Linked DNA regions of Paraflavitalea devenefica. The protein of the gene in region 1 interacts with the protein of each later gene in a pairwise test. Links are inferred from orthologs where the notes say so. Each region holds a gene or a part of one and is shown on either strand. Other genes may lie near its edges. The genes, in order: pepT and tpiA.

Region 1 (16,979 bases):
TTGATTTTCCGGTTAGTAAAGCATTGTTTGCGTTTACGCCTAAACTGGATGCGAAGGTGCTCGCGGCTGGTGGCCGCCTTTACCTGGGCAAGGATGCGTTGCTGACGGAAACGATGTTTAAGGCGATGTATCCACAGTATGAGGAGTGGGTGGCGGTAAAGCGGAAGTATGATCCTGAAGGGAAGTTTAGTTCGAATATTGGGAGGCGGCTGGGATTAATTGGCACAAGTACCCTGCACGCTTAGCCAGGCTGCATACTTGCGCCAGGCAGAGGTTTGCTTTGATGCTTTTGCGTCGCAAGCAGATTTCTCACCCGCTTGGCTTGCTGATGAAGCAGGGTGCATATGGCGGGTTCGAAATGACAACCAAAGAAAGGAATGTTATCAGTCGTTATTTCACATTTGCTACGACTTTGGCGCCGACGCTTTTGGAGACGCGCATGATGCGGAAGATCTCGCCCCAGTAGGCGGTGGTATCGGCATTGACGACTACTACGGGTGTATCAACGGACAATTTGAATTTGGCGATCTCTGCCCGCAGCAAGGTATCAAATACAAGAGGGTCAATTCTTTTGGTACCGATGTAGAATTGCTGGGTATTGTCGATAGATACGGTAATATGCTGCTTGGCCTTGGTATCTTTTGTGCCCCGCGGATTGTTGACTTTTACAATGTTGGGATTGGCAATGGTGGAAACGATCAGGAAGAAGAACAGGAGGATGAACAGGATGTCATTCAAGGCTCCTGCATGTAACTCCGGATGTGATCTTAACCTGTTTCTTAAATTCATGATCAGAATGTTTTTCTATATAGAGCACCGGGTGCTATTGTTAGTTTCCTGTTCAATGTTTAGAACCTGAAGCCGGAGGTCTGAAGTCAGAAGTCCGAGGTCAGCCATTAGCGCGTTGGTTCCTGGAGGATGTCAATGAATTCGGCGCTTGCTACTTCCATCCTGTTCACATTTTTGTCGATCTGCGCATTGAGAAAGTTGTAACCTACATAAGCCAGCAGGCCGATGATGAGTCCACTGGCCGAGGTGATCATTTTGGTATAGATACCGCCTGCGATCTGGGCCGGGGTGAAGTCGCCGGAAGCATTGATGTTGTAGAACAATTGCAGCATCCCGAAGATGGTACCGAGGAACCCGAACATCGGCGCAATACCGTATACCAGTGAAAGCATGGAGAGGTTGCGCTCCATTTTGTAGATCTCCAGTTTGCCCACATTTTCCATGCTCTTTTCAATGGCGTCGATGGGCTTGCCAATGCGCTGCAACCCTTTATCAATCATCCGGGCTACCGGATTAGTGGTATTTTTGGCCAGGCTGCGTGCAGCAGACACGTTGCCACTGAACACGTTATCGCGGATGATGTTCATGAAGTTGGGATCAATGTTGCTGGCCTTGCGGATGGCGATGAGGCGCTCAAAGAAGAAGAAGACCGCCAATACCAGTAAGATACCCAAGGGGATCATGAGCGGGCCGCCATGCGCCAGCATGTCCATGACATTCATGGAGGGCGCGGAAGAAGCAGTACTACCCATCACTTGTCTTATAGAGTCGGCTGCAGAAGTAGCGGGATTGGTAACCTGAAGAAAAAACCAATTCATCCAGTATTGTTTTAATGGTGTAAATGTATCAAATGTGTGCCTAAAACGTTTTTAAGCCGTTAATATTTCTTAAAAGATTGTGAATAAAGGGGTATCACTTACTTCGATAGGGCCAAAGGCCCTGTAATAGTGCTGCGGGACTGCAAGTCCCGCAGAGCGCCCGGGTTTTACGTTCCTGCTTTCTTGATCATCATGGCCTGGATCTGCCGTAAGGTGTTTTCCATGCCATCGGGGCTGCCATCGAGAAAGATGACGTTGCCTTTGCCGTATTCGGCAAAGTTTTTCACGGCTTCGGTCCACATACTGAATAAGATGACATTGGTATCGAGGTTGGCCTGCTTCATTTGTTCGGCCGCATGACTCATCCCTTTGGCCACTTCTTCACGGAAGAGGGCCACGCCCTGTCCGCGCAGTTGGGCTGCCTGGCGTTCTGCTTCTGCCGCAATTTTGATGGCATTGCCTTCCGCTTCTGCCGATTTGGTCTTGGTGATCAAAAGGGCCTGGCCTTCATTTTCGGCTGCCGCTTTGAGGTTGTTGCTGGCCACTACCCTGCTCATGGAGTCCATGATGGCCTGGTCGAAGGTGATGTCATTGATCTGCAGGTCGAGCAGGTGATAACCCCAGGTTTCCAGTAATTGATCGATCTGCTCTTTCACATATTCTACGAGGTCCTTGCGCAGGGCCAATATTTCTGCCTGCCTTTTGGTGGCCACAAAGGAACGGATGGTACCTTCAATGGTGCGGGTAAGCGCCTGCATGAGATCGCGCTCACTGAGGAATTTAAAAGCGACTTTTTTGATTGTTTCCTCATCTGCATTCTGCACTGCATAGAGCAGCATGCTTTTGAAGTATACGTTGGCCTGGTCGGCTGTTACTGCCTGGAACTCCATTTCTACGGAACGGTTCTGTATACTTACGCGTTTGGCTATCCGCTCCAGGAAAGGGATGAGCAGGTTGAGGCCGGGACGCACTACACGCTGGTATTTACCAAACATGGTCACCACGCCCACAAAACCCTGGTTGATGGTTTTGAGTCCTGCAAAGAGGATGAGTATGACGAGAATTATCCACCAATAGGATTGCAAGAGTTCCATAGATTGAATATTTTGCTGAAAGTACTGCTTTTTGGGAAAAGTGCAGTAGCAAAGCCGGAGGCTTTGAAATAGGCGTCACCAGCCGGAGGCTGGCGACTGAGGTAAAAGCGATGATTATCGTTTAACTTTGCCGCTTTCTTATTGAAATATGACCCAACATTATACATTGATCATTGTCGGTGGCGGCCCTATCGGGATTGCCTGTGGACTGGCCGCTAAGAAAGCGGGACTGGATTATCTTATTCTTGAAAAGGGTTGTCTGACCAATTCTTTGTTCAATTACCCCCTGAATATGACTTTTTTCTCTACTTCGGAAAGGCTGGAGATCGGGGGCATTCCTTTCGTATCGAATAATGTAAAGCCTACCCGGCCCGAAGCACTGGAGTATTACCGGCGGGTAACGCTATCGAACCACCTGCACATTCACCTGCAGGAAGGCGTGAAGGATATTACAAGAACAGGTGATCAATACACCGTACATACTTCACACGCTTCGTATACCGCCAGCCATATTATTATTGCTACAGGCTTTTATGATATACCCATCCGGTTGAATGTACCCGGTGAAGAATTGCCCAAGGTTGTACACTATTATAAGGAAGGGCATTTTTATGCCCTGCAAAAGGTGATCGTGGTGGGCGCCAGCAATTCGGCTGTGGATGCAGCCCTGGAAACCTGGCGTAAAGGTGCGGAAGTAACAATGGTGGTACGCAAAGAGAAGATCGGTGACCGTGTGAAGTACTGGGTAAAGCCCGATATGGAGAACCGCATTAAGGAAGGCAGCATTAAGGCATATTTCAATGCTACGTTGAAGGCTATCCGGGAACAAGAGGTGGATATTGATACTCCTGATGGTGTGGTGACGATTGCCAATGATTATGTGATTGCGCTGACGGGTTATCAACCCAATTTTGATTTCCTGCGCCGGGTGGGTATTCAGTTGTCGGATGATGCACTGCTTCAACCTACGTATAATCCCGATACGATGGAGTCAAACCTGCCTAATGTGTATTTAGCGGGGGTAGTATGTGGGGGAATGAATACGCATGTGTGGTTTATTGAAAACTCGAGGGAGCATGCGGAGAAGATTGTGCAGGCAATTGTAGAAAAAAAGGAGGTCCATTAAAACTTCCCGGAACCTCCTACACAAGTGATGTGTTTCATAATCTGTGATTTAATGTAAAGTTAGTATAAATTAACGACAATCAAAATCGTGTCGCCAGGCGTCAGAATACCCTCTTTCTCTTTGATTATGATCGGTTTATCATTAATATTCCCATCATCGTCGAGGTTGGAAGCATTCTTCCCGCTTTCGATATTGAACACTTCCACCAGGTACTTTTTACCCGGATTGGAAATGGTGATCTCATAATCATAGTAGATATTTACCACTTCGATCTTCCAGGCTTTGTTCAGCTTTAAGGAATTGACAGCATGTAATTCCCTGCTTACTTCATATTTATTTTTTCCTTCCAGTGTTTTATCAAAGGTATAGGTATCCCGGTACAATGGAATATCCTCTCCTGACGAATCGTGAGGTACTTTGCTGTATTTATCCCTGTATTCTTCCCCGTCGATGACCAGGCTCCTGATCTCTACTTTACTTTTATCTTTTTTATTGGCATCCAGATCTACATAGGTATAGGTATGGAACATAACAGGGTCATTTCCATTCGGCACAATGGTATAGCTTTGGCCATCTACCAGGGAATAGTATTCATCATCTATGTATTCAATGGTTATGTTCAATTTAAAATGCTGTCTGATGTGGAAAGAACGGTTGGTAGCAGGCAACAGCTTATCAATCAATTTTTTTAGTGCAAGATCCGTAACATAGGAGTTCTGGCTATTCAGGTATTGCCGGGTAGCCCCATTGATGGTGTCAAATAACACTTTGCGCTTAGGATCATATAACGGATCTTCTTTCTTTAAGTATTCAATAAATGTTTTACCGATGTCTTTGGTGTTTAATTCCTGGGTGCTTTTCCCATCATATGATTCCTCCTGGTCAAATCCAAACTTACCCGGAAAGCGAAAGTATTTTTTATAGTGCCTGGTTATATTGATATGCGTATCCGAAGACCAGGTGATATCGACCAACGAAAAACCCGATTTGTATTCTTCCTGCTTGATCTCCGGATCGTTGAAGGTAGAACGGGTAGTGATGAGGTAATGATCATATCCCTGTGTTGAAATACGCCTATCCCTGATCCGGTGGGTATGTCCACAAAAAAGCATAAAGAATCTGTTCCTGCTTAGTTCCCTGGCGATCTCTATTTCCTCGGCAGCTCCATAAAATTCCGGTGTAACAGGATGATGGATCAAAGCAATGTTGAAATCCGTTTCATCATTAAAGAAATCTGTTGCACGCTGGATCTGATGGGTCCCGAAAGTAATGTGCTTCCATCTTTCCCTGGAAGCGTCCTCACCCGGTTTTATTTCCCTGTCCAACTCCGGGTGGCATGACCAGGCGCTGTTAAAAGCACCTATTCCGATCTTTGCACCGTTGAAATCCAATACAAAACAGCTCTCCATGCCCGTGATGAGTTTTCTTTCCAACCCATTTTTACCCGGGAAGTCTTTATAAAATCTTTTTTCAAAGTTTTTATAGGCCTCCAGGTTGGGAAATAGTTTTTTTCCTTTTTCTTCAGTATCCAACAGGCAACTATAGCGGTCGGCAATGATGTTGATACTTTTTACGTCGGTATTACTACGAAATCCCTGCAGCAGGTTGAGTTGCTCATCGTCACCCATTTTCACATCATGATTACCCGGGATTATTATGATCCGGCCGCGGCTCAATCCCAGATCAGCCATTAATTTATTCAATATTTTTTCTTCCAGTATTTTATACCCATCTTCTGCGCCAAAAACCTTTCCTGCTTTATCCAGGAGATCTCCGGTGATGAATACCAGATCGATCTTTTTTTCTGCATGCTCCTGCTGCAGGCTTTCCATGAGCGCAGTGAGCAATTTCCTATAATCATAGGTGCTTTTCTCTGTAGAATAATGGAGGTCTGTAATATGAGCTATCCGCATACAGTAAGCGTTTTGGCAGTTATAGGCAATAAATTAGCTCATTCCCCCAATAAGTGGAAATATATTTTGTTCCCGGCGATCAGCCCTGGTATCCGTTATGGGTTATACTTTCCGGTATACATAGATCTCTACTCTTCTGTTTTGCTGGCGGCCGGCGGGCGTGCGGTTGCTGCGGACGGGTTTGAAGAAGGCAAAGCCACGGCTGGTGAAGGTGGTTTTGTTGGGTGGTAGTTTGCCGGCAATGTATCCTTTGACAGCATTGGCACGGTTGCGGGATAAGGCTTCGTTGTATGTGAGTGTGCCCACACTGTCGGTATGCCCTTCAATGACAACCGAATCAATGGTGAAGGTGCGGAGCTTGTTGGTAAAGCTATCCAGCAGGCCATAGCTTTTGGGCGATAACTGGTAACTGGCCGTATTGAAGAAGATATCCGGTATGATGAGGGTATCTATGTGCTGCGGGGGAGGCATGACCCGTGCGACGGTAACGGTCTTGGGTAATGGCTTCACCGCCGGCGGATTACGGGAATTGATGTATACCAGGCGCTTGAGGAAGTCATGGCGCGGGTTTTCGATATAGATGTCTTTTTTTATACTGTCCGCCTGCGGACATAGCTGCTCTTTTTTATCCAGCGGAATGAGCGATACGGCATCGAGGAAGAAGTAGTATTCCCGCTTGAAATCCGGCAATCCCCTGAATGTATACTCCTTGCGATTAAAGCTGCCAATGGTGATGTAGCCTTCATTGCCGGCGGCGGTATAGATGAGCCGCACTTTTTGCCAGCGATTGGGGTCCTGGTATAAGGTATCGAGCGTATTGGTGGCCCATAGCTGGGGTTGTAGTTGCTTGAAGTCGCGCTTCTCAAATAAGAAATCGCCCGGGCTGAAGTAGACGCCTATGCTGTCGAGTATATCGTGCCGTGAACGCACCCAAAATTCCAACTGGTATTGGTGGCCTGCCTGCAATCCGCAGAGTAAACGCGTGCGGATGAAGTTGTGTGCAGCTTTCTGGTAAGCATCGCCTGCAGAGAGACCGACAAAGTGTGATCCGTCATAGGCCTTGCCGGGGGTGTAGTAGTAATAGTTGGCCCAAAGGGAATTGGCGATCCAGGCTTCAGGCGCACAGTTCTGGTTGTACTCCACACAGATGTTCTCGTCCTCGAAGCCGCCGTTGGGAATGAGGTTTTGGGCGGAGGCGCACCAGGAAGAAAGGGTTAATATGAGGAGTATGGCGTTTCGCATGATGCGGGTAGTTGCGGGTACGTTTGCTTCGATACCAGATTTCTCACTCCGCTGCGCTGCGTTCGAAACGACAACGAAGGGTGTAACGTTACTGAGGCCGCAGCGTCCTCCCGCTATCGCGGGACAAGCTCTACGGGAGACTGCGGGGAAATTAAACGTTTTCAGGCACCAGCACTTTTACTGACGGGCTGAAAGGATAAAAGGTTGGGTTGGACTGTAATTTACGCCTTTTCTTCCCAGATAGCTGCGAGGTGAATTATTGTTTCAACGCTCTTTTGCATGTCCTGCACACTTACGTATTCATGCTTGCCGTGGAAGGCCATTTCGCCGGTAAAGAGGTTGGGACAGGGCAGGCCCATAAAGGAAAGTCTTGAGCCATCCGTGCCGCCGCGGGCGCTCATTTCAATGACGGCTACGCCGGCCCTCGTAATGGCTTCTTTTGCGTATTCCGATACCTGCGGATGATTGTCGAGCACTTCTTTCATGTTGCGGTACTGCTCTTTCACGACGAAGTCGGCTTTGGCGCCGGGGAATTTCTTTAAGGCATATTCCAGTTCATCGCGCAGGGAGTTTTCATAGGCGACCAGTTTATGGGTATAGAAGTCGCGGATGATGAATTCCACCGTTACTTTTTCTGCAATGCCCTGGATGTGTACGGGGTGCACAAAACCATAGCGGTCTTCCGTGGTTTCGGGCGACCAGGCATCTTTGGGCAGCAGATCAATAAAGTAAGACGCCACTTTGATGGCATTGACGAGTTTGTCTTTGGCATAACCGGGATGGGCGCTGATGCCATGGAAGGTGATGGTGACCGCATCGGCCGAAAAGGTCTCGTCTTCAAATGATCCACGCTCACCGCCATCAAGGGTATAGCCGAAGTCGGCCCCCAGTTTTTGGAGGTCTATCCTATCCACTCCACGCCCTACTTCCTCATCGGGCGTAAATAGTATTTTGATGGTACCATGCTTGAGTTCCGGATGGGTTAACAGGTAATTGGCCATGTCCATGATGACTGCTACGCCGGCCTTGTCATCCGCACCCAGCAAGGTAGTGCCGGAAGCAGTAATAATATCCTCTCCTGTTTTTTTACGCAGGTAAGGATGATCGGCTGGTGAAATGACCTGCGTGGGATCATCGGGCAGTACGATATCGCCGCCATCATAGTTGTGGTGTATGATGGGCTTCACCCCTGTGCCGGTGCAATCGGGCGCTGTATCCATGTGCGCACAGAAACAGATCACCGGCACCTGTTTACCGGTATTGGCGGGGATGGTGGCATATACATAACCCTGTTCATCGAGGTGGGCATCGGCCAGGCCCATCTGCTGCAGTTCCTGCACCAGCAAGCGGCCCAGTGTTTTTTGTTTTTCGGTAGAAGGGAAGGTTTTGGACTGGGGATCGCTCTGCGTATCTATCTGCACGTAGCTTATAAATTTTTCCCGGACAGTAAACTGGTAATTATCGAACATGCCATTGTATTTTTGGCAAGATATATTATTATGGCATTCACCAATACCCCCCCGCCCGTTATTCAACAAGGCTGGGTACGCGCACTCGTTCTTTTTATCGTGTATATCGGTATTTATTTTCTTACCGGCGCTATCGCCGGCGCTGTGTGGGCCTTGCGCAACGCAGGCACTCCTGTGGAAACGATCATCCATGATCCCACTTTGAATGCCCTGGTGCTGGTGGTAAGCGGGGTACTCGCTATCGCCACCACGCTGCTGTTCCGCCGTTTTATAGACCGGCAGCCGGTTTTTAGTATGGGATTTGCCTGGAAAGGCCATCAGCGCGACGCCTGGGCGGGTTTCCTGCTGGGGCCTGTATTGCTGGGCATAGGCTCCCTGGTCCTGTTCTCCCTGCACGCTATTAGTTGGACAGACACCCGCCTGGATGCAGGCGCCATTGCCACCGGGCTGGTGTTGTTCCTGTTTACGGCCCTGAGTGAGGAACTGGTATTCCGGGGATATATATTGAATAATTTGTTGTCGTCGCTGGACAAATGGCCGGCGCTGGGGGCCTCGGCATTGCTGTTTACCCTTACCCACCTGGGTAATGCCCACCTGCATCCCATTGCCCTGGTGAATTTACTGGCGGGCGGCCTGCTGCTGGGCATTAATTATATTTATACACGTAACCTGTGGTTTTCCCTGTTTTTTCATTTTAGCTGGAATTTTTTCCAGGGAGCGGTATTGGGCTATGAGGTAAGCGGGTTTGGCCTGGAAAGCATCTGGCATATGGAGCGTAAGGGGGATGAGCTGCTTACCGGCGGGGCATTTGGGTTTGAGGGATCGGTGGTGGCGACGGGGTTGCTGGTGCTGGGCCTGGTGTTTGGTGGGTATAGAAGGTGGTGGGACAAGAAATAAAAAAGCCCCGCCGAAGCGGGACCGACCATCTAACTACTACTATGATAAAGAGGTTGATTAGCGTTTTTTGGTAGCTTTCTTTTTGACGGGCGCTTTGGCGGCAGCTTCTTCTTCGGCAGCGGCCTGTGCGGCTACCTCATCCGGGAAAACTGTCTTGCCTGGCGGTATGGTCAGGTCTGTAAAAACAGTAGGCAGGATAGGTACTACGTTTTCCACCTTATTGTGGCTGACATCAATGAATTTCCAGGTAACACCGGCATCGAGCGACTGTCCTATGAGGTAGGTATAGACAATGGCCTTTTTGTCGTTGAGAAAGGTATTGCGCACTTTTTCTATCACACATTGCCATTGGTCAAAGTCATTCCTTAACTCGAGCATACGCAGGGTTTCGGGTTTCTCTTCCAGTTTGGGCTCATTGCGGAAGTAGATCATCACTATATGTTCCTTAAACTGTTCGGGGCCGCCGTAGTATTTTATGGCGGAATAGCAGGAGAGGTCGAGGTAGCTCTTCCAATCCTGGTAAAAATTAGCCTTCACGATTTTATCTGCATACTGGAGCGCATTGCGGGCGGCAATGGCCGAATCGGATTCCTGGGCGCTGGTGAACTGCGCACTTACTACAAAAAAGAATACAAGGATAGTGGCGTACATGCGTTTCATAGGGTATAAACTTTGGGGCCAAAATATAAAAAAGCCCGGTAAGTTCATACCGGGCTTTTACTATGATAAAATGCAGTTTCCTGCACAGAAAATCAAGGCATTATGATGCGGGAAGCACCGCCACCGATGGATACGAGTTCGATGTCGAAAATGAGGTCTTCACCGGCCAGGGGATGGTTGGCGTCGAGGATGACTGTGTCTTCCTTTACGTCGGTGATCACAACGGGGATTACTTGTCCGGAACCATTGGTCATGTTGAGGCGCATGCCCAGCTCGGGGGCCATGTCTTCCGGGAAGTTGCTTTTGGGGAACTCTACCAGCATGCCGGGGTCCTTAGGGCCATAGGCCTGCTCAACCGGTATCTGGATGGTCCTTTTTTCACCTACTGACATACCAGTTACGCCATTGTCGAACCCCGCAATCACCGCACCACTTCCTACTTCAAATTCGAGGGGCTCACGACCTTCAGAAGAGTCGAAAGTAGTTCCATCAGTTAACCGGCCATGATAGTGCACTTTTACAGTATCACCCGCTTTTGCTTGTTGCATCAGAAAATTGTTTTTAGAATGTTTTAAAACGGCAGTCACCACCTCGTTTCTAATCAGGCACGACAAGAAAAAAGACCGGTCACTCCGGGCAAAGTAACGGGAAAAAAACCAGACCAGCATGGAATTTCGGGTTTCGGGTTGGGAGTTCCGGGTTGCTGCCGCGATTTATACAACCGGATTAATTTTAGGTTATAAATAGGCCGGCGGATACCCGGTTGCAAGCATGAGGCAACGGGGATGTGGCAGGCAGCGTCTTGCAAGGGTAACAATAGCTATCTTTGAATTTCAATTACTTAAGACTATGGGTCGAATTCTTCTCCTTTTGATGGTAAGTGCGCTGGGTCTTGGCGCTGTTACTCAAGTGCGAAGTCTGAAGTCGGAAGTCCGAGGTCGGAAGTCCGGGGACAGCAATCTGAGGCTGGCATCGGGCATTATCACGGGTGCGGAAAGACTGGACCAATACCTGCCCCGGCTGCAAGGGAAACGCGTGGCTGTTTTTGCCAATCATACCTCTGTTATTGGTAACCGGAATATCGTTGACGTACTAAAAGAAAAGGGTGTTACTATCACGGTGATCTTTGGCCCTGAACATGGTTTCCGGGGCACCGCTGACGCGGGTGAAAAAGTAGGCAATTATACAGATGCGCAGACCGGTATCCCGGTGGTATCGCTGTATGGCAGTAAGCACCGCCCTTCGGCCGATGATCTTCAGCACGCCGATATCCTGCTGTTTGATATCCAGGATGTGGGCACCCGCTTTTATACTTATATTTCTTCCCTGCAGGAGTATATGGAGGCGGCTATTGAAAACAATAAGCCGCTTATTGTACTTGACCGTCCCAATCCCAATGGGTTTTATGTAGATGGCCCGGTACTGGATACTGCTTTCCGGTCGTTTGTAGGCATGCAGCCTGTGCCTATTGTATATGGTATGACGATCGGGGAGTATGCCTATATGCTGGCCGGCGAACAATGGCTGAGCAAACCTGTTACCGCCCCGATCAATATCCCCTCCTCCCCCGAACGGGCAGCCATGGAAAGAAGGCGGGCACCTACCAGCGCTAAAACATTTTCCCTGACAATTATTCCCTGCAGTCATTATACCCACACCAGTAAGTATGTGTTGCCGGTAAAGCCCTCTCCCAACCTGCCCAATATTCAATCTATTTACTGGTATCCCTCCACCTGTTTTTTTGAAGGCACTGTGCTGAGTGAAGGCCGGGGAACGGAGAAGCCTTTCCAGTTGTTTGGCCACCCTTCCCTGCCCAAGCATCTTGTTTCGTTTACTCCGCTCAGTAAGCCGGGCGCTACGCATCCCAAGCTGAAGGACCAGGTTTGTTATGGCTGGGACCTGAGCGGTCAGCCCGCGGAAGTACTGGCCAGGGTGAATAACCGGGTACAGATCAAGTACCTGCTGGAAGCTTATAAACTATTCCCGCGCAAAGATTCTTTCTTCCTTCAGCATAATTTTTTCAATAAGCTGGCGGGGAATGATCTGCTGATGCGACAGGTGAAGGAGGGGAAATCTGAAGAAGCGATACGCCAGAGTTGGGAGCCGGGGTTGCAGGCGTTTAAGGAGATCAGGAAGAAGTATTTGATTTATGAGGATTTTGAATAAAGGCAACAAGGCATTGAGGCAACGAGGGCGTTTGCTTCGGTTTGCGTTTGCGTCGAAGCGTTTGCCTCGCAGGCAGATTTCTCACCCGCATTGCTTGCTGATAAGGCAGGGACATATGGCGGGTTCGAAATGACAAAGGCGAGAGAGGCGTTTTTTTAAGCCGCAGCGTCCCCTTCGGGAGACACTGCGGGGAAAGTAAGGTTACTGTAGATTAACGGATGTCCATTAACAGATTAATGCAATAATAGTAATGATGATGAATGATCAGCTAAAGGATACAAGGATCGTATTTATGGGTACGCCGGAGTTTGCGGTAGCTTCGCTGGATGCGTTGGTGAAAGCGGGTGCGCGCATTGTAGGCGTGGTAACGGCGCCGGACAAACCGGCCGGACGGGGCATGAAACTGAATGAAAGTGCCGTCAAGCAATATGCTGCGACCAATGGCCTGCACCTGCTGCAACCGGTGAAGCTGAAAGACCCTGCTTTCCTGGAAGCCCTGCAGTCCCTGCGGGCCGACCTGCAGGTGGTCGTCGCCTTCCGGATGCTGCCTGAAGTGGTATGGAATATGCCCCCCCTGGGCACGATCAACCTGCATGGCTCTTTGCTGCCCCAATACCGTGGCGCCGCGCCCATCAACTGGGCCGTGATCAACGGAGAAATAGAAACCGGTGTTACCACTTTCAAGCTGCAACATGAAATAGACACGGGCAATATTTTATTACAGAACAGTTTTGCCATCGGGGAAGATGACACCGCCGGCGATGTACACGATTATATGAAAGAAGTAGGCGCCAAGTTGCTGGTGAAAACCGTAGAAGGACTGGTGACAGGGACGATTGAGGAGCAACCGCAGGCAGGAATCCTGAAGTCTGAAGCCGGAACACCGAAGCCGATCATTGATACCGACAACCGGACAAGCGGCGATGAAGCAACAACTATTCTTAAACATGCACCGAAGATCTTTACGGAGACGTGTAAGATAGACTGGCATAAGACGTCCTTTGAAATACATAATCTTATCCGCGGACTATCGCCTTACCCTGGTGCATTTACGTACCTGCAGGATAAGGTGTTGAAGATATACCACTCTAAGAAAGAGATCGCGCCCCCTACTATTCCTATCGGCACAGCGGATACGAACGGGAAGACGTACCTGAAGTTTGCCTGTGCAGATGGTTATATCCATGTGCTGGATCTACAATTGGAGGGGAAGAAAAGGATGACGATTGAGGAGTTCCTCAGAGGATACAGGTTTTAGTTTAGTATTTCACATCTACATAAAATTTGGCGTTCTCGGCGCCGAGTTCAGAAGCGGCGGCGTCGCTGAGGCGGACCATGAGGCCGATGCTTTCTTTCATTTCCGGCAACTGGCCCAGCACTTTGGCATAAATGGTCTTCTGCGTAGTGGTAAAGGTAATTTTGATGATGGTACCCACAGGCACATTGTTCATGAGCGCATAGTATTTACCATCTTTCCAACCACTGGTACTCCTGAAGATACCGGCATTGCCCGCCGTGTTTTTACCCGACTCTCCATACTGCGACCTGAAATAGCCTCCTTTGAAGTTGGTATTCGCGGGTGGGTTGTTATTGGTTGTTGAGGTAGTAGCAGCAGGCGTTGTTGTAGTGGTAGTAGCCGCCGGTGTAGTGGCCGGCGTTGTGGCAGGCTTTACCGGCGTAACAGCCCCCGTTTTAGGCTCTTCTGTTTTGACTGTACCGGCAGTGGGTTCCTTCGTGGCCGATGCCGGCGGATTGGTGGTGGTTGCAGCAGGATTGGACACGGTAACCGGTGTTTCTTTTTTCGGTTCTTCTTTTACCGGTTCAGTTTTGGCCACCGGCGGCGCTGCCGTTACTGCCACGATTTTATTGGTACCGGAAGCAGCCAGTGCGCTCTGGCCCTGCTTTACTTTCAGGTAACCTACAATGAGGTTCATGCCGGGCTTTAACTGGTCGTTGGTGATGTTGTTCCATTTTTCCAGGTTGGCCACCGGCACTTTGTGGTGATTCTGGCTGATGCGGTATAACCATTCTTTTTCCTGTACAGTATGGTACAGCGGTACAAATACTTCATCAGCCGCTTTTGTTCCATCTACCGACAGGTTGGTGGTGAGCGGTATTTTTAATGCCTGCCCGATCGCCAGGGGCTTGTCTATACTGCTGTTGTTGAGCGGTGCAATTTCTTTAGGACTTACATTGTATAAACGACCTATACTATACCAGGTTTCTTTGGCTGCCACGGTGTGCGTGAGGTAGAGCGCGGGCGATACACCCTGCACTTTGAGCTGTTGTGCGCTTACCGTGCCTGCCAGGAATACGAATACAAGAAGTAATACTTTGATTTTCAACATAGACATGAATTTCATCACGGTGCAAAGATGTGGAATATTTTCAATTGTTACTACTTTTCAATATACGCCATGCCGACGGATAGTAGTTGTTGATACGATTGTGTAAAACTTTGATCCAACCCAAGGCAATTCCTTCATAGTATACCAATGTCCAGCCTGTATGAGCGGTTGTTATTTTAACTTCTTCCCTCCGCAAATATTGTAATGCGGCTTCTTTTTTTAACGATACCGCAACAATATTTTCCGACAGGAGGTTGCTGAGCGCCAGGGCATGATCGGGTACCAGGGTATTCCCTGCTATTTTACCAATTATTATACCGGCTTTGCGCAGGTAAAGGTGGTCGGACAGGATGAACAGCTCTTCCTCCAGGGCAGTTGGAAAGGCAATGATCATATCACCCTGCTTCCATAGTTGTACGGGCGCCTCTTTTTTGAGCCAGGGTTGGATGATGGCTGCTTCTGTTTTGGACAGTTTTTGCCATTTTGATTTTTTAGGTGCACGCACCGTTGTGCCCGTGCCGGTCTGTTTGCGCAAGCAGGCGAGGAAAAGCCCCTCTCCCTTCACTTTATCGGGGAAGAAACGATAACCATATCCCTTTCCTTTTTCACTGGTGGTTTCTATAATGCCCCAATCCGGTTGTGTTTGCAGGGGCAGGCTTTCGAGGTCAAATTCCTGCAGCAACCAGTCTACTATCGCTTCATCTTCTTCTCTTGAATAAGAACAGGTGGAATAGATGAGCACGCCGCCTTCTTTGAGTGCGCCAAAGCTATCGGCCAGTATGCGCTGCTGGCGCTGGCAGCAAAGCTGTACGTTTTGTTCGCTCCACTCGGCAATGGCCTCTTCATCGCGCCGGAATAAGCCGCTGCCACTGCAGGGCGCATCAATGACGAGGACATCAAAAAAGTTCTCCAGTTTGGCGAAATGGGCGGGATCATTGTTGGTAACGATGACGTTGGCGGCGCCCCACTTGGTCAGGTTCTCTTCGAGGATGGCCGCCCTTGATTTGATGACATCATTACTTACCAGCAAGCTATTGGGCGTGATGAGCGACTGGATGAGCGTGGATTTACCACCCGGCGCTGCGCAGAGATCGAGCACACGCATATCTTTAGACAGATCAGTGGTCTGTTTCAGCGCCTGTTCGAGGAACATGCTGGAAGCTTCCTGCACGTAGTATAATCCGCCGTGGAAGGCAGGATCGAAGGTGAAGGAAGGGCGTTCGGAAAGGTAGTAGCCATGGGAGGTCCAGGGAATCGGCGAGTAGTGAATGGTGAGTGGCGAGTGGGGCCTTTGAGGGTTAAAGCGGATAGAGGTGACCTGTTCACCGGAATGGTGCACGGCTTCGAACGATGCGCGGTTGTATCCCTTAATCCCTTCGAGGGAATTTAGTAATGCGGGTGGTAAGTTCAAATGCTATTGATTAATCCGGCAAATGTACGGCTGAAAAAGTAATTGCTTCCCGGGCAGTGAGGCACCTGGGATTACGCGTAATCATTCAGGATATCCGGGCTATCGGGTGCGGGTTGTTCCAGTTCAGGCTCGGGGTGCTTTTTAAAGGCATCGATCAATACCATTACAAAGCATGTATGGCCAATTATTAATGCAGACCATATCATCACTGTCTGGAAAGTACCAGCAATACGCAGTTTATTGCCAGCGTCGCCCCCACCGCTGTTCATAGTCAGCCAGGCGGTGTAAAGCATGAAAGCAACCGGCAGTATAACAAATGCTGTCAGCAATCCCATTATATGTCCCCATACGAGGCCCTTTTTGATGATCCGCTCACGGATTTTCCAGTAGGTAATTACTTCGGCCAATAATATGACGATGTAAACGCCCTGGGTAATGAGTTGATTGATGACAATCCTGTCGATTTGTGCATTTCGATAGTCGTCATTCATTGCCTGTACCCGCTGTATTCCCATGATAAATAAAGCTGTTAGTCCTATTTTTATAACAATAATGATGGCTATCCACCATACAGGGGTTGTATAAGTTTTGTTAGTTGCCAAAACGGGATATTGAGGTTATGGGGTTCTTATTGGTTGGTGTTACAGGTTCTTGATCTCCGCAATCAAATCCTGCAATACTTTTTTGGCGTCGCCAAAGAGCATGGAGGTCTTGGGCTGGAAGAAAAGATCGTTTTCAATGCCGGCATAACCAGGCTTCATGCTGCGCTTGTTGACGATGACGTTTTTGGCCAGCTCCACATCGAGGATGGGCATGCCATAGATGGGAGAAGCGGTATCGGTTTTGGCAGCGGGGTTGACCACATCATTCGCTCCCAGCACCAGCACCACATCGGTAGTGGCAAATTCTTCATTGGCCTGCTCCATTTCGAGCAGTTTGTCGTAGTTCACATCCGCTTCTGCCAGCAGCACGTTCATGTGGCCGGGCATGCGGCCTGCCACCGGGTGTATGGCGTATTTAACATCCACCCCTTTCCCTTCCAGCAG
Region 2 (7,767 bases), 1.6 Mb from region 1 along the record:
AGAAATAAGCTTAACTTCAGCATAACATTTTTTGTTTTTCATGGCTATACTTTCCCTTTCCTATTCTTAGGAGAGGGATTCTTTTTTAAGGCAAGTGGTAAGTAGCGAGTGGCTAGTGGGCCTTTAATTCGCCAGCCACTGCTCAATACTCGCCACTAGCCATTTACCACTCGCCCCATATCTCTCTGGAACCAAGATTGCATATAAGTATTACATTTGAAAATCAGTCAATAAACAGTGTAATACCTACTTATGATATTCCTGAATGACAAAGAAGTACGCGACCATTTATTTCCTTTCACGCTCATGCGTTCTGCCGCCGATATCCGTATCGGCATTCTCACCATCCGCGAGAAGTGGGAAGCCTTACTGGGGCAGGAGGTAAAAGTAGTGGGAGACGCTTCTCATGTAATTTCCCCCGAAGCGGCCCTCTTTGCTGCCAATATTATTCCTTCCGAACAGTTTATCGCTTCCCTGCAAAAAGATGACAATACGCTCAAAAAAGACCCCGATTGGGAGGCTATTAAAATACTGCAGTATCCCTGGCATATTTTTGAATGGAATGACTGGGCCCTGCGGGAAGATTTCAAATTGGTTACCCGTGACAGGGCTTCCCAGGTGATCCCCGAAAGTGTGCAGGTGATTAATGCAAAAGACATTTTTATAGAGCCGGGCGCCCGCCTGGCCCATTGTATGCTCAATGCTTCTACCGGGCCTGTTTATATCGGCAAGGATGCCGAGATCATGGAGGGCAGCTTCATCAGGGGGCCCTTTGCGCTTTGTGAGGGCGCTGTAGTGAAGATGGGCAGCAAAATATATGGCGCTACCACCATCGGTCCTTACTGCACGGTGGGCGGCGAGATCAAGAACAGTATTTTCTTTGGCTATTCCAATAAAGCACACGATGGCTATCTGGGCGATGCCGTGATAGGAGAGTGGTGCAACCTGGGCGCCGGTTCTTCCAATTCCAACCTGAAGAACAATGCCACCGATGTACGTGTGTGGCATCAGCCTTCCAAAGATTATATCCGCGCCGGCATGAAGTGTGGCCTGCTCATGGGCGATTATTCCCGTGCCGCTATTAATACAGCTTTTAATACCGGCACCGTGACAGGCATCTGCACGAATATTTTTGGGGAAGGGCTTACCCCGAAATTCATACCCAGTTTTACCTGGGGAAGCAAGGCATTATCGAGGTATGAATTTGAAAAAGCATTGTCCGATATCAGTAATTGGAAAAAATTAAAGAATCGGGAACTCACAGATGCGGAAGCAAAGCAATTGAAACATATTTTTGAGCAATCATAGTAATGATAGGTCATCGAAACAGTAAAAGAATCTAAAACAAATCAACCAAACATGCGTAAACAAATTGCTGCTGCGAACTGGAAAATGAACTGTACTTATCAGCAGGGGGAGGAATTATTGGACAATATCCTGGGTGCTAATATCAGTCTGGCCGATCACCGGCAAGTGGTCTTTGCAGTGCCTTTCCCTTACCTGATCATGGCTAATAGTGAAGTGGCTGATGAAAAGAATTATTTTATAGCAGCACAGAATTGTTACCATAAAAAATCCGGCGCCTATACCGGTGAAGTGTCGGCAGAAATGCTGCATTCCATCGGCATCAAATACTGCGTACTGGGACATAGCGAACGTCGTGAATATTTCCAGGAAAGCAATAAGATGCTGGCTGAAAAGTTAGACCTCTGCCTGGAATATGGCATTACGCCTATTTTTTGTTGTGGTGAACCCCTCAGCATCCGGGAGGCCGGTACACAGAACGCTTATGTGGAAACTCAATTGAAAGAATCCCTGTTCCATCTCCCGGACAGCGCTATGGCCAAGATCGTGATCGCTTATGAACCCATCTGGGCCATCGGCACGGGTAAGACCGCCAGCTCGGACCAGGCACAGGAAATGCATGCGCACCTCCGCAGTGTACTGGCTAATCAATATGGGCCCTTACTGGCCGGTAATATCTCCATTTTATACGGAGGCAGCGTGAAAGCCAATAATGCCAAAGACCTGTTTGCCCGTCCGGATGTGGATGGCGGACTGGTAGGCGGCGCTTCCCTGAATGCGGAAGAGTTTATTGCCATTATCAATGCCCTGAAATAGCAGCAACCGGTCCAAAGGACTCCTTCGGAGCAATCGGTCCTTTGGACCGGTTGACGATTTGTTAAAGTTTTCCACACAGCCTGCTTATGGAGTAATTCTTGTCGTATTTAACGGAAAGGAGGGACTCGTTATGGAACGAAATTCCGTACTACAGCCGTTTCTAAGCCACCTGGCCAGCGACCGCCAGATCTGCACCCAGATACTGGGCAATATCATGGCCGGCAAAAGCAGCAAGATAACCAAGCAGGCCGTGGTGAACTTCTGGGTTAATAACCTTCAAAAACACATTGAGGCCGAAGAAAAGACCCTGATCCCCTTCCTGGTCCGGCATCGTTTTAACCTGCAATACACCAACTTATTGCACCGTGAGCATGATACCATCCGGGTATTGGCAGAGCGGCTGCCCGCAGGGCAGGAGGGTGATTACCTGTACGAGGCTTTTGTAAAGCTGGTACATGAGCACCTGCTGTTTGAAGACAAGGTAATTTTTGCCCAAATCCAGGAAACCATTCCGGAGCAGGAACTGGCGCAATTGCGCCTGGTAGCGTAAAACTGAACCAGGAGGTCTGAGGTTGGGAGCCTGAAGCTGACTTTGGGACTCAGGCTTCTGATTACTGATTGCCGGACTTCCGTATTTCCTGGCTTGTTTTCCCAAGCTGCTTACGGCAATACGCATTAAATTCCTCTTCATCGGCCTCGTCTTCTTCCTCATCTTCCACTTCCCGCTGGAGGATGCGGTTATTGGTGAAATCAAGGGTCAGCAGGCCGTCTTTCAGCATGATGTTATCAAACTGTGCCCACGGATATCTTTTTTTGAAGAGGGAGTTGATGACCACTTCCTGGTCGGAAAAGCCGATCTCCAGGGAATATTTGGCCTGGTATTCCAGTAAGGCAAGAATGATGAATACAAATGTGAGCCATTGAAAGTAAGGCATCTTCATCCATACGAGGGCCGCAATGAGCAATGCGCGGCTATAGTACACTTTTTTGCCTTTGGCCGATTGCCATACATTCCAGATCAATACACCGGTAACAAAAACGGCTCCGAGGAGATAGGCCACACCTACCTGATGAGCAAAGACCAATTCACGAACAAAGAATATAACAGACAGAATGCCCAGCAGGAGGCCGATAAAGTCTATATATTTACTTTGCCTGTTTTTAAGGATAACAACGTATTGGTAGATCATGAGCCGACAACAGCCTGTTGATTGCAAGCCACCAGCAAATTACTTAACTTCCACAATACACGTGCGCCAACATTGGCATCCCACTCATTTTCTCCCACACCTACTTCACTCAAGTCGAAGCCAACGAAGCGGCGGCCGCTCTTAATGATGCGTTTCAGCAGGTAATATACCTGCTGGGCTTCAAAGCCACCGGGTACGGGCGTACCGGTATTAGGGCACAGTTTGGGGTCGAGCCCGTCAATATCAAAGCTCAGGAATACATGCTGCGGCAGGTGGTCCACGATCTCATCGGCGATCTCTCTCCACGACTCACCCTCATAACAGCGTTCCTTAATGTTTTTATCAAAATAGGTAACTACCCGCTCCTTGTTGTTGCACAGGTAATCCCATTCCTCTTCACAATAATCACGTACCCCCACCTGCACCAGTTTGGTAAGCTGGGGTATTTCATTCAGGGCATTGTACATGATGCTGGCATGGCTATAGCGGAAACTCTCATAGGATTCCCGCAGGTCGCAGTGCGCATCAATCTGCAAAATGCCAAAAGAAGGATATTTATCGGCTATAGACTTGTAAAATCCCAAAGCGGTACTGTGGTCTCCACCCAATAAGGCTACCAGTTTGCCCTGGTCCAATAAAGTTTTGGTCTGGTCATATACCCAGTTATTCAGGTATACAGCCCCTTCATTGATCTCCTTGAGTGATTTGCACATAAAATTGTTTTTCTCTATGGGCTCACCTTTGGAGATGTAGTCAATGTACAATTCAGCTTCTTTGCGCAGGTAATCGCTCTTCAGCAGGATCTTCCTGTCGGGCACACGCATATAAAAGCCCTGTTTCCAGGCATCCTTTACATCGGCATCAAACAAGTCAACCTGCATACTGGCTTTGAAGATATGGTCGGCGGCGCGTGCTGTACCGGCACTACAACTAACGGTCACTTCCCAGGGTACCGGCAGGATTACAAGCCGGGCATCTTCTTCTGTGAAGGGCAAACCAAATATGTTATTATTGGGATTACTTACACCGTTGGGATCAAAATGTGATAAGTCTGTCATTGTTGAAGAGGTCTCTTCTTTAAAAACGCCGTGCAAGGTAGCACAGTATTAGATAGAAGCAAAATAATGTCAATAAGTTGCATAACGATCGTTAGTTATGGGTTTCGGGTTTGGAGTTTGGGGTTTCGGGTTGCTGCCGCAGGGTGGTTTTACTGGCTTTAGTCCGGAACACTGATTTTATACCACATTTCCAATTATTTATAGAAAAATGAACAAAATGGAAATCTGATGGTTATGGGCAATGGAAACACATAAAAATCACATAAACCTGTTCCGCATTTTGAGCTACCTTTGCGGAGAATTGAACCCGGTATGAAGAAGATCCACATTGTCATCCTTGTGTGCATTGCTGCCAGTATCATGGTGTTGCTGAGTTTTATGGGTGATCTTTCTACGTATGAAACCCTTGCCTCTGCCCGCCAGAAAGAAGGTAAAACGGTTACTGTCATCACCCAACTGGACAGGTCTTTCCCCATCGAATACAATCCGGCTGTCAATCCCAACCTCACCACTTTCCATGTCATGGACTCCCTGGGTAATAAGGCCCGGGTAGTATATTACTTCGAGAAACCTTTCGATATGGAAAAGAGTGACCGTATTGTTCTGAAAGGCAAAATGAGGGGTGACCTATTTGAAATCAGCCGTAAAGACGGCATCCTCATCAAATGCCCTTCCAAGTACAAAGATGACCCTAAAGCAGCCTACAATAACCTCTCTCAAAATTAAAGCGCCTGATGGATTATATTGGTGAACACCTGTTGCCCGGACAGCTTGGTCATTTGCTGGTAGTGCTTTCTTTAGTAGCCTCCATCGTGGCCTGTATTGCTTATTTTAAATCTGCCAATGCCAAACTGCCCGATGAAGCAGTAAGCTGGCGGAAGATAGGACGTATTGCCTTTATCACCGATGCGCTTTCCGTAATAGCCGTATTTGGCATTATCCTCTTCATCATTGTACAGCATTATTACGAATATTATTACGCCTATAATCATTCCGACAGGTCACTGTCGCCCAAATTCCTGCTCGCCAGTATCTGGGAAGGGCAGGAGGGCAGTTTCCTGTTGTGGACCTTGTGGCATAGCATATTAGGTTTGATCCTCATCCGTACCGCCAAAAAATGGGAAGCGCCGGTCATGACGGTCATCAGCTTCGCCCAGATCTGTATGGCTACGATGGTGCTGGGGCTATATGTGTTTAACCTCAAGATCGGCAGCACGCCCTTCATGCTTACCCGCCACCAGTTTTCCAATGCGCCTATCTTCAACAACCCCGATTATCTTTCCATGGTGCAGGATGGGGTAGGCCTGAACCAATTGTTGCAGAACTACTGGATGGTGATCCATCCCCCGGTATTGTTCCTGGGTTTTGCCTCTACCATTGTTCCCTTTGCGTTTGCCATAGCCGGCCTTTGGAAAAAGGAATACGGTGGCTGGACCAAAACCGCATTGCCCTGGTCATTGTTCTCCGGCGGTATATTGGGACTGGGCATAATGATGGGGGCGTACTGGGCTTACGAATCGCTCAGCTTCGGTGGCTATTGGGCATGGGACCCGGTGGAAAATGCCTCCCTCGTTCCCTGGCTTATATTGGTAGCCGGCATCCATACCCAGATCGTATATAATGCTACCGGTCATTCACTCAGGGCCACGCATTTCTTCTTTATTGCTACCTTTTTGCTCATCTTATATTCCACCTACCTTACCCGCAGCGGCGACCTGCAGGATACTTCCGTGCATGCCTTTACAGGAAGTGGTATGAACTGGCAGCTCCGGTTGCTGGTCTTTGTTTTCCTGGTGCCTTCTTTATGGCTGTTTATTGCGCGGTATAAAAAGATCCCGCATATTGCCAAAGAAGAAAACTCATATAGCCGGGAATTCTGGATGTTTATCGGCTCGCTGGTATTGTTCCTGTCGGCCATCTTTATCGGCGTGGCTACTTCGCTTCCGGTGATCAATAAGATATTCGGCACCAGCTTTGCCATCGGGGAAGACCGGGAATTTCCCTATAACCGTATCATGATCTTTGTAGCGGTTGTATTGGGAATACTTACGGCCATTACCCAGTATCTGAAGTATAAGAACACGGCCAAAGGGCAGTTCTTTAAAAAGCTGGCCCTGCCTACCGGCATTGCGTTGGCTATATCCATATCAGTGAGTGTATGGGGCCATGTTAATTATGATAAATTCGGCGCGGGTTTCCTGACTGCTATCCACCTGGCACTGTTTGCCAGCATTTATACCGTAATAGCCAATGCCGGCTATATCTGGAGCGGCATGAATGGTAAGCTGAAAGCAGCCGGTGCATCTGTGGCGCACGTGGGCTTTGGCATTATGCTCGTGGGCGTGCTTATCTCCTCTTCCAAAAAAGAGGTATTGTCCATGAACTTTATCAACCCGCTCAACTTTGGCCCCGACCAGAAAGAGAAAGGGGTGGAGAACCTCACTTTATACCAGGGCGTTCGCACCGATATGGGAAAATACTGGGCTACTTATGTAGAGGACTCGGTAACGGAAAAAGGCAAGATGACTTATTTCCGTATCGACATGGAAAGCAAGGATGGCAAAGAACGTTTCCCGCTCTACCCTGATCTGATCAAGAACACCAAAGGCCAGGAAGGATATTCCAACAACCCCGATGCCCGCCACTACTGGAATAAAGATATTTTCGTATACATCAATTACTCCACCAAAATGCAGGAGACAAAAGATACATCGCAATACCGCGCACAAAATGTGAAGGTGGGCGATACGATCTTTTATTCCAATGGTTACATGATACTGGATAGCGTGACGGCCAATCCGCAAACGGATAAATACAAGCCTGAGCCGGGCGATGTGGGTATTATGGCCAACTTCAGCGTTGTAACCCGTGAGCAAACAAAACTGAAAGCGCAGCCCCTTCTGTATGTGCGGGATAATAACACGTACCATATTATGGATTCTGTATTCTCCCAGGGTTTATCGGTAAGCCTGTCCAAAGTGGCCGACGATAAGCACATCGAAATACGGGTGAAAGAATCTGCCCAGATGGTGCCTTTTATTGCGCTTAAAGTACTTCAGTTCCCCTTTATCAAACTCGTATGGCTTGGCACCGTGCTGATGGTTATCGGATTTATCATGAGTATGGTGCGCAGGATCAGTTTGCTGAAACCAATTGGTGAGGCACAGGCAGCCAGGAAGAAACCAGTAGTACAACAAGAGGAGCCGGTTTCCGGCAATTAATCAGCCAGTTACATATAGGAGGCCAGCAACGGGCAACTGCATCGGGCAATTTTAACTAAAATATTTGCAGCTTTCCGGGTTACTTAGTTTGTCTTACCCGTATTATTCTACAGGAATAATTGCTATTTTGTGTAAGCTTCATGGTATCCAAACGCATTATATTGGGCTGTTTGATGT

The links.
Region 2: the proteins of pepT (region 1) and tpiA interact in binary tests that used the Escherichia coli proteins (3 or more experiments, as listed by UniProt). The link is inferred for Paraflavitalea devenefica from one-to-one orthologs.

What each region holds. Positions count from the first base shown.
Region 1 is NZ_JAARML010000002.1:246,857-263,835, reverse strand. The notes cover bases 6,328-9,294. They hold pepT (peptidase T), read right to left. Parts: upstream 8,452-9,294; coding sequence 7,204-8,451; downstream 6,328-7,203. Other genes in these bases: HB364_RS10595 (CPBP family intramembrane glutamic endopeptidase), read left to right, coding at 8,482-9,294; HB364_RS10605 (OmpA family protein), read right to left, coding at 6,328-6,982. In the rest of the region: HB364_RS10635 (FAD-binding oxidoreductase), read left to right, coding at 1-245; HB364_RS10630 (ExbD/TolR family protein), read right to left, coding at 391-789; HB364_RS10625 (MotA/TolQ/ExbB proton channel family protein), read right to left, coding at 897-1,607; HB364_RS10620 (SPFH domain-containing protein), read right to left, coding at 1,775-2,701; HB364_RS10615 (YpdA family putative bacillithiol disulfide reductase), read left to right, coding at 2,850-3,827; HB364_RS10610 (metallophosphoesterase family protein), read right to left, coding at 3,887-5,740; more of HB364_RS10605, read right to left, coding at 5,843-6,327; more of HB364_RS10595, read left to right, coding at 9,295-9,348; HB364_RS10590 (hypothetical protein), read right to left, coding at 9,406-10,008; HB364_RS10585 (FKBP-type peptidyl-prolyl cis-trans isomerase), read right to left, coding at 10,101-10,556; HB364_RS10580 (exo-beta-N-acetylmuramidase NamZ family protein), read left to right, coding at 10,858-12,174; HB364_RS10575 (methionyl-tRNA formyltransferase), read left to right, coding at 12,431-13,432; HB364_RS10570 (LysM peptidoglycan-binding domain-containing protein), read right to left, coding at 13,434-14,522; HB364_RS10565 (methyltransferase RsmF C-terminal domain-like protein), read right to left, coding at 14,563-15,933; HB364_RS10560 (hypothetical protein), read right to left, coding at 16,005-16,535; HB364_RS10555 (NAD(P)(+) transhydrogenase (Re/Si-specific) subunit beta), read right to left, coding at 16,575-16,979. UniProt on the Escherichia coli protein: Cleaves the N-terminal amino acid of tripeptides.
Region 2 is NZ_JAARML010000002.1:1,850,388-1,858,154, forward strand. The notes cover bases 406-3,240. They hold tpiA (triose-phosphate isomerase), read left to right. Parts: upstream 406-1,359; coding sequence 1,360-2,121; downstream 2,122-3,240. Other genes in these bases: HB364_RS16815 (putative sugar nucleotidyl transferase), read left to right, coding at 406-1,308; HB364_RS16825 (hemerythrin domain-containing protein), read left to right, coding at 2,252-2,671; HB364_RS16830 (hypothetical protein), read right to left, coding at 2,733-3,240. Also shown: HB364_RS16810 (type B 50S ribosomal protein L31), read left to right, coding at 1-8; more of HB364_RS16815, read left to right, coding at 253-405; more of HB364_RS16830, read right to left, coding at 3,241-3,311; HB364_RS16835 (agmatinase family protein), read right to left, coding at 3,308-4,369; HB364_RS16840 (cytochrome c maturation protein CcmE domain-containing protein), read left to right, coding at 4,682-5,095; cytochrome c biogenesis protein CcsA, read left to right, coding at 5,104-7,590; HB364_RS16850 (DUF4294 domain-containing protein), read left to right, coding at 7,731-7,767. UniProt on the Escherichia coli protein: Involved in the gluconeogenesis. Catalyzes stereospecifically the conversion of dihydroxyacetone phosphate (DHAP) to D-glyceraldehyde-3-phosphate (G3P).